Regions from separate parts of the Paenisporosarcina sp. P4_E4_2 genome, predicted to be linked through region 1. Evidence: riboswitches for the same ligand, from Rfam matches in the RefSeq annotation. Region 1 holds a riboswitch; each other region holds the start of a gene.
What was found. A riboswitch is a leader RNA that binds a small molecule or an ion and turns the genes downstream of it on or off. The one in region 1 is predicted to bind thiamine pyrophosphate.
Positions count from the first base shown of each region.

Region 2: it holds a riboswitch for thiamine pyrophosphate, as region 1 does, so the genes downstream of both, tenA (thiaminase II) here and thiT (energy-coupled thiamine transporter ThiT) in region 1, are expected to answer to the same signal.
Region 3: it holds a riboswitch for thiamine pyrophosphate, as region 1 does, so the genes downstream of both, tenA (thiaminase II) here and thiT (energy-coupled thiamine transporter ThiT) in region 1, are expected to answer to the same signal.
Region 4: it holds a riboswitch for thiamine pyrophosphate, as region 1 does, so the genes downstream of both, AC1DSB_RS03050 (YkoF family thiamine/hydroxymethylpyrimidine-binding protein) here and thiT (energy-coupled thiamine transporter ThiT) in region 1, are expected to answer to the same signal.

Region 1 covers NZ_JBFUJC010000264.1:379-4,364, forward strand. Annotated here, with positions in the region: partial or broken gene AC1DSB_RS15040 (gluzincin family metallopeptidase) at 1-293, opposite strand, end outside; gene AC1DSB_RS15045 (TspO/MBR family protein) at 644-1,375, shown strand; gene map (type I methionyl aminopeptidase) at 1,396-2,145, opposite strand; gene thiT (energy-coupled thiamine transporter ThiT) at 2,403-2,972, opposite strand; TPP riboswitch at 3,068-3,172, opposite strand; partial or broken gene AC1DSB_RS15060 (M20 family metallopeptidase) at 3,307-3,986, shown strand, end outside.
Region 2 covers NZ_JBFUJC010000175.1:1,982-5,476, reverse strand. Annotated here, with positions in the region: gene AC1DSB_RS12400 (ABC transporter ATP-binding protein) at 103-777, opposite strand; gene AC1DSB_RS12395 (ABC transporter permease) at 779-1,813, opposite strand; TPP riboswitch at 2,082-2,221, shown strand; gene tenA (thiaminase II) at 2,352-3,038, shown strand; gene tenI (thiazole tautomerase TenI) at 3,365-3,495, shown strand, end outside.
Region 3 covers NZ_JBFUJC010000003.1:18,461-23,308, forward strand. Annotated here, with positions in the region: gene AC1DSB_RS01485 (erythromycin esterase family protein) at 1-359, shown strand, start outside; gene AC1DSB_RS01490 (AAA family ATPase) at 504-1,037, shown strand; gene AC1DSB_RS01495 (GNAT family N-acetyltransferase) at 1,099-1,536, shown strand; TPP riboswitch at 1,656-1,754, shown strand; TPP riboswitch at 1,819-1,915, shown strand; gene tenA (thiaminase II) at 1,984-2,664, shown strand; gene thiM (hydroxyethylthiazole kinase) at 2,654-3,409, shown strand; gene thiD (bifunctional hydroxymethylpyrimidine kinase/phosphomethylpyrimidine kinase) at 3,406-4,230, shown strand; gene thiE (thiamine phosphate synthase) at 4,220-4,848, shown strand, end outside.
Region 4 covers NZ_JBFUJC010000014.1:14,481-20,075, reverse strand. Annotated here, with positions in the region: gene AC1DSB_RS03075 (ABC transporter permease) at 1-505, opposite strand, end outside; gene AC1DSB_RS03070 (ABC transporter ATP-binding protein) at 502-1,404, opposite strand; gene AC1DSB_RS03065 (PLD nuclease N-terminal domain-containing protein) at 1,401-1,601, opposite strand; gene AC1DSB_RS03060 (DUF1648 domain-containing protein) at 1,618-2,724, opposite strand; gene AC1DSB_RS03055 (GntR family transcriptional regulator) at 2,724-3,110, opposite strand; TPP riboswitch at 3,269-3,375, shown strand; gene AC1DSB_RS03050 (YkoF family thiamine/hydroxymethylpyrimidine-binding protein) at 3,479-4,084, shown strand; gene AC1DSB_RS03045 (ECF transporter S component) at 4,086-4,685, shown strand; gene AC1DSB_RS03040 (ABC transporter ATP-binding protein) at 4,678-5,595, shown strand, end outside.

The sequences.
Region 1 (3,986 bases):
TCCCCTTGCAATAAGTTCGCTTGTTTATCAGTAGTATCTTGAGCTAAATAACAACCAACAACTGCTCCAGCTTGTGTTAAATTTTCAGCAACTTGTTTAGTTTCTTCAATAATAGAAGAAATTTTAGTAGCGTCTGATTCCCCTGTTGGAACAACAAAGGATGATAAAGTTTGCTCAAAAGTATCAAGTCTACTTGCTAAAGCATCCAAATGTTCACGAAGTTCAGGAGATGAGCTTCCTCCCTTAAAAAATACGTCCAAGTCCCAAACTTCAGCATACGTCTTTGTAGTCAATATCTTTCCCCCATGTCTTTCTAAATTTTCTGAAAACACTATACTATTATATCATGCTTCTTCGCCTTGCGAAACATCGTTCTGTAGTTTTGCAATGGGTATGCCTTTTTCAATGCACACTTGCATAATATGTTCCAGAATTCTTTTTAAAACAACCTTGCGTGCATATTTCTTATTATTCGCTTCAATAAACCACGGAGCCTGTTCAACATTTCTTCAGCAGCAGTGACAAATTCTGTCAATCCAGAGACCTTCATTCTTTTAAACTTCATTTTACAGAGAGTTTTGGTAAATAGAAATTTGTTGTTGCTTTGGACTGACGTTATACTAATGTATAGGAGGTGAATGCTGTGGTTCGTTTCGCACTAATGGTCATCGCACTGATTGGTGTGATTATCATCAATGCATTGGCAAATATTTTACCACTTAACAATCAAACAACTGGTGAAATTTCCAATCGTCTTCCTGTACTATTTACACCGGCCGGCTATGTATTTTCAATTTGGTCCGTTATTTATGTATTGATGCTCATTTGGTTGGTAGGTATGTGGAAGAGGAGTAAAGATATAGATGCAACCTATATAAAGCGCTCAAATCTGTTTATCATCAGTTGCATTTTTAATGTGGCATGGATTTATTTATGGCATTATGAATATTTCTTATTTACGGTTGTCGTGATGATTGCATACCTAATTACACTAACTTTACTTTATCGTACTTATCCAGTATCCGATAACCTTCTTACTGGTCGCTTTCCAATATCAATTTATTTGGGATGGATCAGTGTTGCAACGATTACGAATATTAGTTATGTCCTAACTCTATATCAGTGGAATGGCTGGGGATTGAGTGACCCCCTATGGGCAGTCATCATGATGACTGTTGGAACAGCACTCGCACTACATATTCGATTCCACCATTTTGATATCGCTTATGTATTTGTCTTTATTTGGGCTTATATCGGAATTGCGGTCCGAAATGGTTTCGAAGAACTTCTTGTCTCTACAGCTGCTCTTTTCTTATGTGCAGTCATGCTAGCGGGCATCCTATTTATTAAAAAAAGACCAACTGCGCGTTCATAGCAGTTGGTCTTTCGCATTATTTAATCGATTTTCGTAATAAGAATTGGCGCATCTTTAGTAACGATGACCGTATGTTCAATCTGTGCAACTAATGATTTATCCGGAGTCAAGAAAGTCCAACCGTCACCAGACTCCACGACATGTTCCGCTTTTTCTGAAATGAACGGCTCAACTGCCAAAACCATACCTTCTTTTAAGATGGTAGGTTCCCATGCATCAAAGTAATTCAAAATATGCTGTGGTGCTTCATGAAGAGATTTTCCGATACCATGTCCAGTTAAGTTCATAATGACAGTTAATCCATTTTGCTTCGCTTCACGTTCCACAGCTTTGCCGATTTGATTTAACCGAGCACCAGCCTTTACTTTCAACATTGCACGGTTAAATGCACTTTCAGCTACTTCACATAGCTTTTCTTTCTTCGCGTAGCCTTCACCCACTACAAATGAAATTCCCGTATCTGCGAAATAGCCATTGAATGATCCGGATACGTCGATGTTCACTAGGTCTCCATCTTTGATGACACGTGAACCAGGAATGCCATGAGCAACTTCTTCATTGACACTGATGCATGTAAATCCAGGGAAATCGTACTCCCCTTTAGGACCAGAAATAGCTCCTTTTTCTTTAAACATGCGGCCAGCGATCTCATCAAGTTCTTTTGTCGTGACACCTGGCTTTGTTGCATCTCGCATTACATCGCGAATTTCTGCAACGATGCGACCGATAGTTTTTAACGACTCAAAGTCTTCAGTAGTTTTTGCAATCATATTCGTTAAACCCTTTCTTCCTCAAATTATCTACCCCATACTATACCACAAGAAAAGATGCTTTCCCATTTACCAAAATCATTCTGAACATTTGGTAAACCTCTAGTAAAGTATGCGCAATAGAGGAATTGCGTCATCGGCCGAATTTTAAAAACAACCCATACAGGGTTTTAACGTGGTTTTTGTTCATTCAAAACGAATTCTGTCCACTCGCTACCAACATAGATGATTCCACTCAATAAAGACACACCTTTAAATTAAACGTTATTCCGATGTTCAATCAGACGTGGTGCAGCAACGAAAATGATGGAGCAAACAATTGCTGTCAAAATAATGGAAGGAATCATATAACCGCCGTTATATACGAGCGAATAAATCCAAACGTTCTTGCCTTCTGCAGCTTCTGAAAAGAAAATAACTCCTGCGATTACGTGTGTAAAGAACCGGAAGAGCCCACCAAAAACAGCTCCCAATACGATATAAGTAATCATTTTTCCTTTACGCTGCTCATTTTTTGCTTGTATTACTTTATGTCTGACAAGTGCTGCTAAGCCAACAACTGTGAACGCTACGAAATAATCCAGGAAACCTTGGGCAGGAGTTAAAATATAAGCTCTTCCCGCTAAAATTTGAAGGACCCCAATAATCAGACCCGTGCTCAAACCTCCCGCAAGCCCCCATCGAATAGCCATCAATACGATTGGTACCATGACAAGACTAATAGATCCGCCCTGGAACCATAAGTTAATAGAAAGCATATCCAATACCAATCCGATTCCTGCAAAAATAGCCACTTCAATTAATAATAACAACTTACTTCGATTCATCTTGCTTCCTCCTTTTGCGATGTACTGCAAATCGCATGTCAGGGTGAAAAAACCATAAAAAAACAACCTCAGGGACAGAGCCTGACGTCGTTGGAGTCGGTTTCTATCCACATCCCTGCGCAAGCATTAACTTACAGGTTCAAAGGGTTAGAACGTTCCTCGCTCACTCTCAGCCATTACAGGCTCCCCTTGTGGTAAATACATCTAATTTTGATATTACGGGTTAATTGTAACCAAAGAGGGAAAGAGAAGCAAGAGGGTTTCGTTAGTTCTGTGACTTTTGGAACAGCGGTAGTATACTGAATATAAAAATTTATTGAGGATGTGAAGTTACATGATCGAGTTATTGAAAAATTTGGTAGCAGTTAAAAGTGATACAGAAGAAGGTGCCAATGAAGCACTTCGATTTTGTTCAAAATGGCTCGATAGTCATGAAATCACACATGAAGTTCTTGAAAATGAAGGCCGATTGATGATTCACGCTGAAATCGGACAAGGTCCCACAACCATCGTATGGAATGGCCATGTGGATGTAGTACCTGGAAAAATCGAGCAATTCAATCCCGTTATCGAAGGCGACCGCTTGTATGGTCGTGGATCCGCAGATATGAAAGCTGGAGTGGCAGCCATGATGGAAGCGTTCCGACGTACTTATTCTGCAAGGGAAGAACTTAAACAACGCATTGTTTTACATATTGTAACGGATGAAGAAACGGGTGGAAGTAAAACATCCGGTCATCTTGTAGAAATTGGTCGCTCAGGTGACTTTGTCATTTGCGGAGAACCAACTCACCTGAAACTAAGTGTTCAATCGAAAGGAATTCTGCATGCGGATGTCACTTTGTTCGGAAAAGCTGCCCACGGATCCCGTCCATGGGAAGGAACGAATGCCATTGAAGCAGCCTTTAAATTTAATGAACAATTAAAGACACTACCATTTACGAAAGCAAGCAATCCATATTACGAATATCCTTCCATTAACTTGGCTAAAATCCAGGCGGGCGATCGATATAA
Region 2 (3,495 bases), on a different contig from region 1:
GTTTGCTAAAAGGAAAAAGGGTATCCCGAGTGCTTATGGGATACCCTTTTTCCTTTTAATTGATTCATTGATTCAACATAGCTTGAAAAGCAGAAGTGGATTTCAAAGAATTAAGCCGTCTTTCATTGAGATAATGTGGTCTGCATATGAAAGCATTTCTTCATCGTGAGTCACCATTAACGTGGTAATATTCAACGTTTTAGTTAATTCTCTGATTAACGTCATCACATCTTTCGATCTTTTCGAATCTAAACTCGCAGTGGGCTCATCCGCAAAAAGCATTTTAGGTTTGTGGATGATTGCGCGTGCAATTGCCACCCGTTGTTTTTCCCCACCTGACAATGAAGCAGGGTAGGAATCCTTACGGTGTTCCATATCAACCAATTTAAGTATTTGTGCAACTTCCTCTTTTTGTTTCTTTTTTTTCATCTTTGTTTCCGAAACGTCGAGCATCAGCATAAGTTGTTCTTCTACAGTGAGAAAAGGAACAAGATGAGAGGATTGAAAGACAAATCCGAACTCACTTGCCCGGATTTTTCGAATTTGCTCCTGACTCATCTTAGACAAATCTTTCCCATCGAATAGAACCTGACCATGCGTTGCGCGTTGAAGACCGGCGGCTATTGTAAGTATCGTACTTTTCCCAGAACCAGATGCTCCTACTAAAGCTGTTATTTCCCCTTGTTGAAGAGAAAGATTGATTCCTTTTAATACTTGCTCTTCTACTTCCCCGTTTTTAAACGTTTTTTTGACATCATCAATTGTGAATACAGTCATATTAAACCTCTCCTTGTTGAATCGCTTGTAGTGGCTCGACTTTTTTAATTTGGATACCCGATAGCGTAGCGCCAATAAATCCGATGAACACGAATATGAGTGATAATTGAACCGTTGTTTGAATGGTTAAACTAAAAGGCATTCCTTCAGGTGCAATCATTGTGAAAGCTTGGCTCAATGCAACTGACAATGTTAGTGCAATTGCGGTAATAAATAGCATCTGCGACCACATCATCCCAAATAATTGACTTGTTTTAACCCCAAGCGCTTTCAAAATCCCGTATAATCCAATTTTTTGAACGTTCATCATGTAGAAGAATATCGCGAACAACATCCCGCTGATGACGACTAAAAACCATACAATCATATTGAGCGACATCTGTTCTGCGCTATAACTTGGAATCGTATTGAGAAATTCTTTATTTGAAAATGATTGTAATCCGTCAATTGCTTGTTCCTTATCATTTCCAGGTACAAATACCAATTGCATATCTTCCACACCGTAGATTTCTTTGTAGTTTTCCATATTGATATAAGCAACAGGTGCGTGGCTATATTTCTTTTGATCGACAAAGCCTTTTACTTTAAACTCACCGCTAAACTGATTGTTTGTTATGGTATCCCCGACATTTATGCCGTCTTCTTCTAATGAACGATCTAATATGATTTCTCCTTCTCCAACTTTTTCAARTAACTTCGAATCAGTTGAAGTAACAAAGGCAACGCTATGTTGTTTGTCGTCTGCATCGTTCACAAAGCCCATCTGAATTGAAAGTGCCGCTGCATCCTTCTGGTTATTTATTGCTTTGTCTTGTAATTTTTCATCTATTTTCGAAAGATTATAGGTTTCATTTGCTTCTTCATTCATATAAAATTGACCATTCGGCAGATCTTTTATTAAAGCCGCATTATCTTGAGATAAACCATTCGATAATCCAGAAATGATAAACGTTAAAAAACTAACAAGAAATATAATTGATCCTAAAATGATAAATTTTGCTTTACTCTTCCTAATTTCTTTCCATGCAATATTCATCTTTTACGCCTCCGTTTTTTTATGATAACTAGAGTATATTCGTGTTAAGTGAACGGAATATGAACTGAAGATTACATCGTAAAACGACTGTCGAATACTTTTTCTTTTCGGGATACAGAGGGATTTATCTGGATCGTTACTGTGGTGACTTGTGCATGTATACTCAACAACTGGCTATCATGTTTACCAGAAAAATGCATTACATTTATCTTTGGATTGATAAGTAATTAATTCGTGTTATGATGTTCATGTACAACTGAATAGTAACATCTTCCACTAGGGGGACCTTGCAATTGATAAATGGAAATCATTTATTCATTAAATAAAGGTTGAGATTAAAGTAATGCTTTAAGACCCTTAGAACCTGATCTGGTTTATACCAGCGTAGGGAAGTGGAGTTGCGGAGCAGTATGTTTTTTTACTATTTTTCCAATACAACCACTTTCTTATGTTTGTTAAGAGAGTGGTTTTTTATTTGCCCTAAATTTGGCGGAAGTGATTCGATTCAGTTGAGAAAAACTTTTTTGGAGGTTGTTTTATGACATTTTCAAAGCTTTTAAGAGAAGAATCAGATCACATTTGGGAAGCAAGCTTTCATCATCCGTTCGTTACAGGAATTGGGGATGGGACATTGTCTTTAGAGTGTTTCCGTTATTACGTTATGCAGGATGCATATTACTTGTCCCACTTTGCAAAGGTTCAAGCTTTGGGTGCAGCAAGAGCTAATGATTTTGAAACAACGAGTAAAATGGCAGCTCATGCACAAGCCACCTATGAAGCGGAATTATCGCTGCATAAGAATTTTTCGCGTCGACTAGGAATAACAGAAGAAGAACAAGCAAATTTCAAGCCTTCGCCTACTGCGTATGCTTACACATCCCATTTGTATCGTGCAGCATATCACGGACATTTAGGCGATATTATCGCAGCCATATTACCTTGTTATTGGCTTTATTTTGAAATAGGCGAGAGACTTCAGTCGTGTACTCCTGAAGAACCGATTTACCAAGAATGGATTTCTGCATATGGTGGTGAATGGTTTAGAGCGAAAGTCGAGGAACAAATTAATAGACTAGACAAGCTTGCTGAAACAGTAACTGCTGAGGACCGCGAACGGATGAAAGAACATTTTATCATTAGTAGCCAATACGAATATTCATTTTGGGAAATGGCCCATACATTAGAAAAATGGCCAGCTCAAAAAGAAGTAGTAAGTTTCACGTAGTAAATTGTAGCTGGCGTAGGGAAGAGGAAATGTTAGTTATGTTTTATGCATATCACAACAAACCACTCTAAGCGCAAGTGTGGTTTTTCTACACTGATAAGAGAGTGGAAGTTTTCGGATGTCAGTATAAGAAAAGACATCAGCTTGCCCCATTGTAGGTGCAAACTGTGTTTTTTAGCACTGATAGCTATTAAAATATTTTGGATATCAGTATAAGAAAAGACATCAGCCTGCACCATTGTGGGTGCAAACTGTGTTTTTCTAATTTAATTTACATTAGTTTATAAGTCAATCAACTTTAGGCTTTTCGAAAGGGGATAAAGAGTATGGATCATGCAAAACTACATGTCATATCAACTGGAAGACAGAAGCCAGAGCAATTAGCAGAAATAGCTGGGGCGATCCATCCATATATCGATGCCATCCATATCCGAGAGAAGTCGAAAACAGCCATAGA
Region 3 (4,848 bases), on a different contig from region 1:
TGCAGAACAGAAAAGAAAATGTCTTCGCTGTCGGGTTTGGCACATATAAGGGAACAGTGATCGCAGCTGACCAGTGGGCAAACCCATATGAATTGATAGTCGTGCCACCAGCTATGAAAAAATCATGGGAATACGCTATGCATGTAGCCGGTGAATTTAATAAGTTATTAATTTTCGATGATGACAATCGCCACCTGTTTGATGAATGGATTGGTCATCGGGCAATTGGCGTGGTTTATAATCCTGAGTTCGAAGCTTACGGGAATTATGTACCTTCAAAAATGGGAAGTCGCTACGACGCTTTCATTTACCTGGACGAAACCAAAGCCCTTACTCCAATTGAGCATGACAACCCATAATCACTCACTAATTGCACCGCATTTGCGGTGTTTTTTTGTTTTCGTTATTTAATTCAACAATGAAATGATGGTAAAATGTAACAATAATTAATGCTTGTAGAAGGATGAAACTAAAGGAAAAGGACTGGTGGACGAATGATTATCATGATAAATGGAGCATTTGGAGTGGGAAAGACCACTGTTTCCAATGAACTACAGAAAGAAATAGAAAATAGTATGATTTTTGATCCGGAAGAAATAGGTACTTTGTTAGGCAAAATTCTCCCAGTAGATGTTATGGCTCTTGAAGCAAAAACAGGAGATTTTCAGGATTTGGAGCTTTGGAAACAATTAACCGTTACCGTAGCTGAGCACTTAATCGTACAGTATAAAGTGAACTTAATTGTTCCAATGACTATTCGGAAAGTAGAATATTTTAATTACATATTTGATGGATTTAAGAAGATAGATGAACAAACAACCCATTTTTGTTTAACAGCAAATCAGGAAACTATTTTCGATAGACTTAGGGAACGTGGGGAGGAAGAAGGGAATTGGTGTTTCCAACAAACATCGAAATGCCTGAAAGCATATAAAGAACATGATTTTGGGGATTACATCAACACGGAGAACGTCCAAATACATACGATTGTTCAAACCCTAAAGGAAAAACTAAAAATAGTAGAAGCTGTTAAATAGATGAAGACTTTTGTGTTACATGGGACATGTGACGGAAACTGATTTTGACGGAGGAATGACGATGGATGATTCAACCCATAAAATCTTAGAACTAACCAAACCAGAACAATTCGAACGTGCATTTCTATTAATGAAACAGTTAAGATTGGATTTGACGATGGAGTCTTTTCAGGAATTGCTCGGACAAATGACAAAAGACGGATATCGACTTTTTGCCTTATTTGCTCAAAATCAAATCGTAGCTTTGGCAGGCGTAAGCTTGAGAACGAATTTTTATAGCGGCCGCCACGTTTATATTTATGATTTAGTTACTMACGTCTCTAAACGTTCGCTTGGATATGGAGAGACATTGTTGGAGTTCATACATGAGTGGGCTAAAGAAAATGGTGCCGAATATGTAGCACTGGAATCGGGAATCCAAAGAACCGATGCTCATAGGTTCAATGAAGACAGAATGGATTATGATAAATGGTGTTTTTCGTTCAGAAAAAAATTGTAAACGATGATGAAATGAGCTCTTTGAAGGAGTTGAAGGTTTTTTTCATTCATGATGGAAACTGAAATTACTCACCACGATTCTTGAGATTTCCTGATAGTGTGCTAGTATGTAAGTAATTAAAATAGTTGCGGGGGGACGCATTGGCGTTGAGAAGGTTAAAACCTGACCCTTTGAACCTGTTCGTTAAGACGAACGTAGGGAGCAAAGTACATAGCGGTTTAACGCTTTTGTTTTGTACTGTAGCTCTCCATTATGGAGGGCTTTTTTGTTTCTAATTCAATATTTTAATTGCGGGGGGACTTTTTAGTTGAGAAGGTTAAAACCTGACCCTTGGAACCTGACAGTTAACACTGACGTAGGGAGCAATGTTTCATCAGAAACGCTCTTTTGTCATACGCAAAAGGGCGTTTTTTGCACTTGCGTCCATCCAAAGAAGGAGGACTAGTAATGACATTTTGTGAAGAAGTACGAAAAGAAACGGATCTTTATTGGCAAGGCAGTTTTGATCACCCCTTTGTAATGGGACTGGTGGACGGGACATTGCCACTTGAGAAATTTGCGTATTACATGATGCAGGACGCCTATTATTTAAAGCACTACACAAAGGTGCTGGCGATTGCCGCTACGAAGGCAGAAACGAATGAAGACATAGCATTCTTTTTAGAATCTGCCCGCTACATCAATGAAGCCGAGCTTGAGTTGCACCGAACTGTTTTCAAAGAGCTCGGTATTACGGAGGAAATGGAAGCACACTTTGAACCTGCTCCGGCTGCCTACAACTACGTATCGCATATGTACAATGCAGCTCATAACGGGGATGTGGCAGAAGCGTTTGCCGCCATGTTCCCTTGTCCATGGCTCTATCAGGAAATCGGGGAGAAGTATAAAGACGCTAAACCAGGTGTCAAAGTTTATGAAGATTGGATTGCCGTGTATAGTGCACCAGGTTACAAAGAAAAAATCGAGCATCAAATGCAAATGATGAATCGATATGCAGAGGCAAATCCGAATAAGAGAAATGTGCTGAAAAGTCATTTTGCTAAGAGCTGCTATTACGAGTGGAAATTCTGGGAAATGCCTTGGACACTTGAGAACTGGGAAAACGAGGTGAAAGTCTATGCCTATTGAACAAATACGTAAAAAAAAGCCTCTCGTTCACTGCATGACAAACTATGTCGTGGCGAACTTTACCGCGAATGGGTTGCTAGCAATCGGTGCGTCACCGGTCATGGCGGATGAAATATCAGAAGTAGAAGAAATGGTTTTCATTTCCTCGGCTCTATTAATTAATATCGGCACAATCAATACACGAACGCAAGAAGCGATGCTTCTAGCTGGTAAAAAAGCGAATGAACTTGGTACACCCGTTGTTTTGGATCCAGTAGGCGTAGGAGCTACATCATTTCGCAAAAGGGTAGTTAAGGAGTTGCTGGAACAAGTTCGGTTTAATTTAATAAGATGTAATGCAGGTGAACTGGCTGCAATCGCTGGTGTTTCGTGGCAGTCAAAAGGAGTGGACAGTGGAGAAGGCGACATGGACATCGCGGACGTTGCCAAGCAAGTAGCGAAGGATTGGAATTGTATAGTAGCTGTGACTGGCGCTTCGGATTATATTACCGATGGAAACAAAGAATTTTGGATAACTGGCGGGCATGAACGAATGACAGAGGTAACCGGTACTGGGTGTTTGTTGAGTGCAATTTGCACGGCGGCTTTAAGTTTGGATGGAGAGGCCCTCCTCAACTTACTCGATCTCCTGCAAGCTTATAAACAAATATCCGAGCAAGCATCGTCTCAGGCACAACTTCCTGGCTCTTTCCAGACTGAAGTACTAAATGCTTTGCATCTCTTTTCCAAAGGTGATGGAAAATGAACATTGTCATGACGATAGCAGGCTCGGATAGTGGGGGCGGAGCCGGTATACAAGCCGATTTGAAAACATTTCAGGAACTTGGCGTATTTGGTACGTCCGCGATTACAGCACTGACTGCTCAAAATACGCTGGGTGTAGAAGGGATCTTTCCAACATCACCCGATTTCGTGGCACAACAAATAGATGTTGTCTTTAAGGATATGCCCATCCAAGCAGTCAAAACAGGCATGCTCTTTTCAACAGAAATCATTGAAGAAGTAGCAAATAATTTGCGAGAAAAAAATGTACAGCTTGTCGTTGATCCTGTGATGATTGCCAAAGGAGGCGCAAACCTTTTGCAGAATCAAGCCGTGGAAACTTTACGGACCAACCTATTGCCTCTTGCAACAGTATTAACCCCAAATATTCCAGAAGCCGAGGTGCTGGCTGGTTTGGAAATCCAATCGGAGTCAGATATGCACAAAGCAGCCAAGGCGATTTTAGGAATGGGTGTCAATTGCGTGGTCATGAAGGGCGGTCATCTAGAAGAACGAGATACGGCAACTGATACAGTCTTTATGGCCGATGGGACTAGCTTTAAAATGGTTACCCCTCGTATCAACACCAAGCATACACATGGAACGGGCTGTACGTTTTCTGCCGCATTAACTGCATTTTTGGGACAAGGAATTCCTTTGAAGGAAGCTTTGATTGAAGCGAAAAAATTTGTCCAGCTGGCTCTCGAGAATCCTCTTGGTATCGGCCATGGACATGGACCGACCAACCATTTCGCTTATAAGCAATTAAAAGCAATTTGTGAGGTGACCATCATTGAACCGTAAAGATTTGGCAGTATACCTCATAATGGGTACACCCAATTGTGTTGAAGATCCCTTGGTTGTTTTAAAGGATGCGTTGGAGGCTGGCGTAACAATGTTTCAGTTGAGAGAAAAAGGTGATGGGGCATTGAAAGGGGATGAACTGGAAGAGTTTGCACGGCAATGTCAGGAAATATGCAAATCTTACAAGGTACCATTCATTATCAATGACGATGTGGAATTAGCGATAAAATTGCATGCAGATGGGGTGCATGTAGGGCAGGATGACATCGCCCTTACGGATATAAGAGAAAAGTTCACAGGACAAATCGTAGGAGTTTCCGTGCATACCCAACAAGAGCTCGAAGGTGCCATCAAAGGTGGCGCGGATTATGTTGGGATTGGTCCGATATATGAAACAAGGTCGAAATCTGATGCAATGGCTCCTGCAGGTCTCACTTTCTTGCGACAAGCCCGAAGTTTACATCTCGATTACCCAATCGTCGCTATTGGAGGAATCACAGCTGAAAATGCACACGAACCGCTACAGGCTGGTGCCGACGGTGTGGCGATCATTTCAGCGATTTGTCAATGTCAGGACCGTCATGCAACAGTTTCCTCGATATTAAGTAAAGATGGAAT
Region 4 (5,595 bases), on a different contig from region 1:
TCACGACAAATAAAATCCATACACTATAAGTGCCTGCAAAAGCTAAGAAATCAGCTGCTTCGATTTTGCCGAATAACAACCCTGTGTAATACCAGCTCGTCAACAATCCTAGCCATACGCTCACTAGCGCAATGAAGCCTACAACTTTCCATTTGCTCAAAAAGTAATTTATATAAGAAATCGGTCGTACGTAAATAAGCGTTCCTGTTCCATTTTTACGCTCGCGGGAAATGGTACCCATGAATGCCAATACTAATACGAGCATGCCGATGAATTGGTATTGCCCCATTGTCGCCATGATGACTTGAGCGGGCGTGAAATCCGGCATTGGGAAGACGGAGCCTTCAGGCATATTCCCTACCGCGTCAAGTATTTGCGGCAAATAGTAACTTGTCAGCGGCTCGGACAATCCGAAGAAAATAAAGACTAGAGGTACCCATAAAAATTTATAGTTGCGTGTATTTTCACGCCACTCTTTTTGAAAAAGTACGATTAATTCCCTCATGCCTGCCCCGCCACCTTCATAAAGATTTCTTCTAAGTTCGCTGTTTGTCGCTCCGCTTTCTGGACATCCAGTCCACTTTCCGCCAACGACTTCAACACTTCCGCCATTGTCGGCAAACCTTGAGTTATGTGAATGGTACCGCAAGTGCCTTCTACTTGTACTTTCCATGGAGCACTTTCTGAATAAATGAGGGCATCTTCTGCTCGGCCAAATTCCAAGCGGTATCTTGGTTGATCATATTTTGCACGCACATCGCCAATCGAACCTTGTTCGACCAATTGTCCTTTTCGTAAAAACAACAATTGATCCGTCATTTCTTCCGCATCATTTAAAATGTGTGTCGAGTACAAAATGGTCATGTCTTGTTGCAAGCTTTTCAATAGATTCATAATCTCGCGTCTTCCAACGGGATCCAGCGCAGATACGGGTTCATCCAATAATAAGAGCTTTGGTTTATGAACAATGGCCTGTGCTAATCCAAGACGTTGTTTCATTCCGCCAGAGAAAGTGCCCGTTTTTTTCCGTAGTGCGTCTCCAAGTCCTACGAACTCCAGTGTTTTTTGTGCTTCAAGCTTGGCAGACCGTGAGTCCATCCCACTTAATTTCGCCGCCATTTCAGTAAATTCCAGTGCTGTCAGCCACGAAAAGAATTGTGGATATTGAGGCAGGAAACCAATATGTTTTCTTACGTCCGCATGTTTTTCCCCATTCAGTGAAATGGTACCGGATGTTGGTTGTAATAACCCACCAAGCATGGATAAAGTCGTCGTTTTACCGGCTCCATTTGGTCCGATTAATGCCGTAGATGTGCCTTCTCCCAGCGCAAAAGTCACATCATTTACAGCTCGCTCTGAGCCGTATATTTTCATTAAATGGTTAGCTTCTAAGATTGTCGTCATGCTTGTTTTCTCCCTGCAATAAAGTATGTAATAGGTCCAAAAATACTAATGAAAATAATAACCAGTACCCAGACCCATTTAGGTCCGTTTGTTTGATGTATTTTTGCTAAATCGATGAGTGCAACTACCAGTAAAATAAATTGAATGATAAATATCGGTGTGATAATACCCCAAGGCACCCCTTGTAATTCCTCCATTTTCTCCCACTCCTCTTTATTGCAATGTTAAAACGAACACGATACTTCCTATTAGTAATAGTAAGGAAATCCAACTGGTTTTGTGACCGAAATTGATGGTCCAGCCAATCCCAAAACGTTTTTCCACCATTATGCTCGGATCGTTCTTATTCACATAAAACATTCCGAATTTCCAGTATCGATCGTCATCTTGATCGATTACCCCTTCTAGACTTTCATCCGGGTGTGATACGACTATTCTGGTGCCACTTTGCCCTACTTTAATAGCGTAAAATAGGACGGAACCTAAAATAATGACCAAGAAAGCGATGGTGGAAGCAAGTGTTACTGAAGTTGACATGGTTTCAGGAAAAATAATGGTCAGCTGTAAGTACCCCATCAACAACGTCATCGAAATGGTCACGACAAACAATAACCAACTTGTATATTTACGGAAAGCGAGTTGTTGTTCTCGGGAACGTTTTTTATTTTTTACCTGAATTTTTGCGCCTGATTGCTTCATGGCCCCATTGAAAAAAAGCAACATGCCTTGAAGCACGAGTGTCAGGAATGGCAACGAACTAACTGAAAGCCAACTTTTTTCAGTAAATGCATCCGCTTCCCCATTCGGACCCCAGTGCGTCGGAAGCTGGTCAGGTATCAAATCATATTGGGTTAATCCATAAACACTTAGACTGACGGTCAAAAGCATCGGCAAGATAAAATACATGTTGGGCAACAGTTTCAGTTGCTCACGAAACTGCAGGTCTACCACTTTCCGCTCAACTTGACCTGCTGTCCATTTTTCATCTTTCTTCCAGTTAGCTAATGCAATATGATTTTTTGCATATAACCCCATCGGCAGAACCAATGCACCTATTTGTGCAGCTAATCCCCAAAATACAATTTGTTGCTCCTGTGGACGGACGATTAACACCCCGCCAATGAATAGGACTAGAACAACCACACCACATAGCAAAACCAATTGTGTGTAGCGATTTTTCATCTTCATAAGACGCGGGTCTTTTAAGTGCGTATCCGGGATATACACGCCAAACGCTTCACTTTCCTTCAGAAACTTCGGTAAAAAGGCTTGAATGGCAATGTTGAACATTAATAGGACGATAAAAATGATTGCTGACATTACTTAACCTCCTTCAAATCCAAAATAATTTCTTTCACCAGTAACTCAATGTCCTCTTTAGACAACTGAAGACAAAGTGCTTCTGCTATGATTGGGCGTAATTCTTTACTCAGTCGTTGGCGATCGGAAGCTGATGCTTTCCGTACACCTTTTTCATGAATGAATACACCTTTCTTCGGTACAATCTGAATAAATTCCTTCTCTTCCAAGTAGTGATAAGCTTTATTTACCGTATGCATGTTCATGCCGAGATCAGCTGCAAATGAGCGTACAGATGGCAAGGAATCTCCAGGTTTCAAAGACCCCTTTGCTACCCCTTCAATAATTTGCTGAGCCAATTGCAAGTAAATCGGTACGGTCGATTCCGGTTCAATCTCAATAAACATATGCGACCTCCCTTTGTTCTATTCTTAGTAGAACAGTCTTGTTATATACAATATAGAACAGAATTTGCTGATTGGCAAGTATTGATATTCACTTTATTTACAATCCTTTTTTCATGCGTTACAATGAAGCCGTTCTTGAATATATAAAACTGCATACGAATTTGCACTAGGGGTGCTATAGTTTGGCTGAGATGAGAGCATTTGCTCCGATCCCTTAACACTCGATCCAGGTAATACTGGCGTGAGGAAGTGCGGTGACCTTTGCCCAACTTTTTTTCTTTTTGCGCAAACCAGCTGCATTCCAAGTCGAATGCAGCTTTTTTATGTTCAATAATAGGTGCCTGGCACTAAAAAAGGAGGAAAAAGAGATGTCGAATGAGTTTAGTTGTGGGATTAGTCCAATCGTTGGCTTACGGTTTTCGATTCACCCGATGGCGGACAATTTTATTGAAATTATTAAAGGGGCTTTGCGTGAAGCAGATACCTCAAATGTATGGATGCATACCGACGACGTCAGTACGGTGATGCGTGGGAAGCAAATGCATGTATTCGATACAGCGAGAGCCATCGTATTGTATGCAGCAAAAACGGGTGCCCATGTCGCCTTTAACGGAACCTTTTCGATTGGCTGCCCAGGGGATTCTGCAGGCGATGTTTATCTGGAAAAAGATGATGTTCTGTTAAACCATCCTCAAATTCGCGAAATCAAACAATATGTATCATCACAATTTGCTCTGTATCCGATGAATAACCCCGATTATATGTCGGTTATTTATCAGGAAGTGGCACGTGCAAAAGAATATGGGGTGTTCAATGATTCCATGCATTATGCAAGTGGACTTCATGGGGATATTCACGATGTATTTGCATTCCTTGAAGATTCTTTTACACACGCTCGATCGGAACAACATAAACATTTGGTCATGACTGTTAACATGAGCATCAACAGCCCTTCTCACAAAGGAGATGCGTAATATGTTGAAGTCCTGGAAACTGAAAGAAGTTGTGTTGCTATCCGTTTTTGCAGTTGTCTTTGCCGTCGTTTATTTGCTGTTTGTTCAAGTAGGAAACATTTGGGCTGGAGTGATTGGACCTATTGCATACGAGTGGATCTTTGGGATTTGGTTTATTGTGTCGATCATTTGTGCATACATCATCCGCAAACCGGGTGCCGCTCTTTTGTCTGAAACCATGGCAGCGACTATTGAAGTGATGATCGGTAATGCGGTGGGACCACGTTTGATTTTATCTGGACTAGTCCAGGGGCTTGGTGCAGAAGCTGCTTTTGCCGCGACAGGTTACAAACGCTATGACTGGTGGGTGCTTTGTTTAGCGGGGATTGGTTCTGCAGTCTTCAGTTTTGCCTATGGCTTCTTTGTATCTGGTTACGCAGCGCTTGACCCTTCACTGCTTCTCTTGATGTTCACACTTCGAGTGATGAGTGGTGCCATCATCGCTGGTTTAGGCGGAAAGTATGTATCCGATGGTTTACTGGCAACAGGGGCTCTCCGTGGATATTCGATTTCTCGCAATACATCAAAGAAACACAAGCTGAAGGGTGAGTCCATTGGGTAAAGCTTTCACGAATGAATCACCAAGTGGCATCTCACAAGTGATTGACTTCAGAGGAGTCACGTTTCAATTTCCAGAAGATGACTCGCCAGTTTTTACAAACATTTCATTTTCGATAGATGCTGGCGAACGTGTCGTCTTATATGGTCCGAGTGGCTGCGGGAAAAGTAGTTTACTGTATTTAATGAACCGTTTGTACCCTGCCAATTGTGACGGAGAGCTAAGTGGTTCGGTTGTCCTCTTTAATAAAGACACCAGTAGTTATGTCGCTGGGGAAATTAATCGGAGAATCGCTACCGTCTTCCAAGATCCGGATACACAATTTTGTATGCCTACAGTTGAACAAGAAATGGCTTTTACGTTAGAAAATCTGTACGTCAATCGGGCAGAAATGGAACAGCGAATCACATCAACACTTACCCTAACCGGTCTTTCTGAAATCCGGCATGCAATGATTCAAACGCTTTCCGGAGGAATGAAACAACGACTTGCAACCGCTTGTGCATTGTTAATAGAACCGCAAGTGCTGTTGCTCGACGAGCCGCTTGCTCATTTAGACCCTCTGACCGCACAACAATATGTGGAGTGGTTGGATGCATTGCAATTATCCAATGGATTCACGATCGTGGCGGTTGAACACCGTCTCGATTTGTGGGGTTCATTTTTCGACCGTGCCCTTCTCGTCACATCATCCGGGGATTTCCATGTCGAAAAGCATCCGACGAGATTTCCAATTCGTTTTCCTTCACGTACTTCGACTATTCAAGAAGGTATAACGTTGGAAGCGAGAAATGTCAGTGTGAACATTTATGAAAAACGTTTATTACATGACGTTTCCCTCCGTTTGCAAAAAGGTGAAATCGCCGTCCTTGCAGGTCCGAATGGCAGTGGAAAATCCACTTTCCTGAAAACC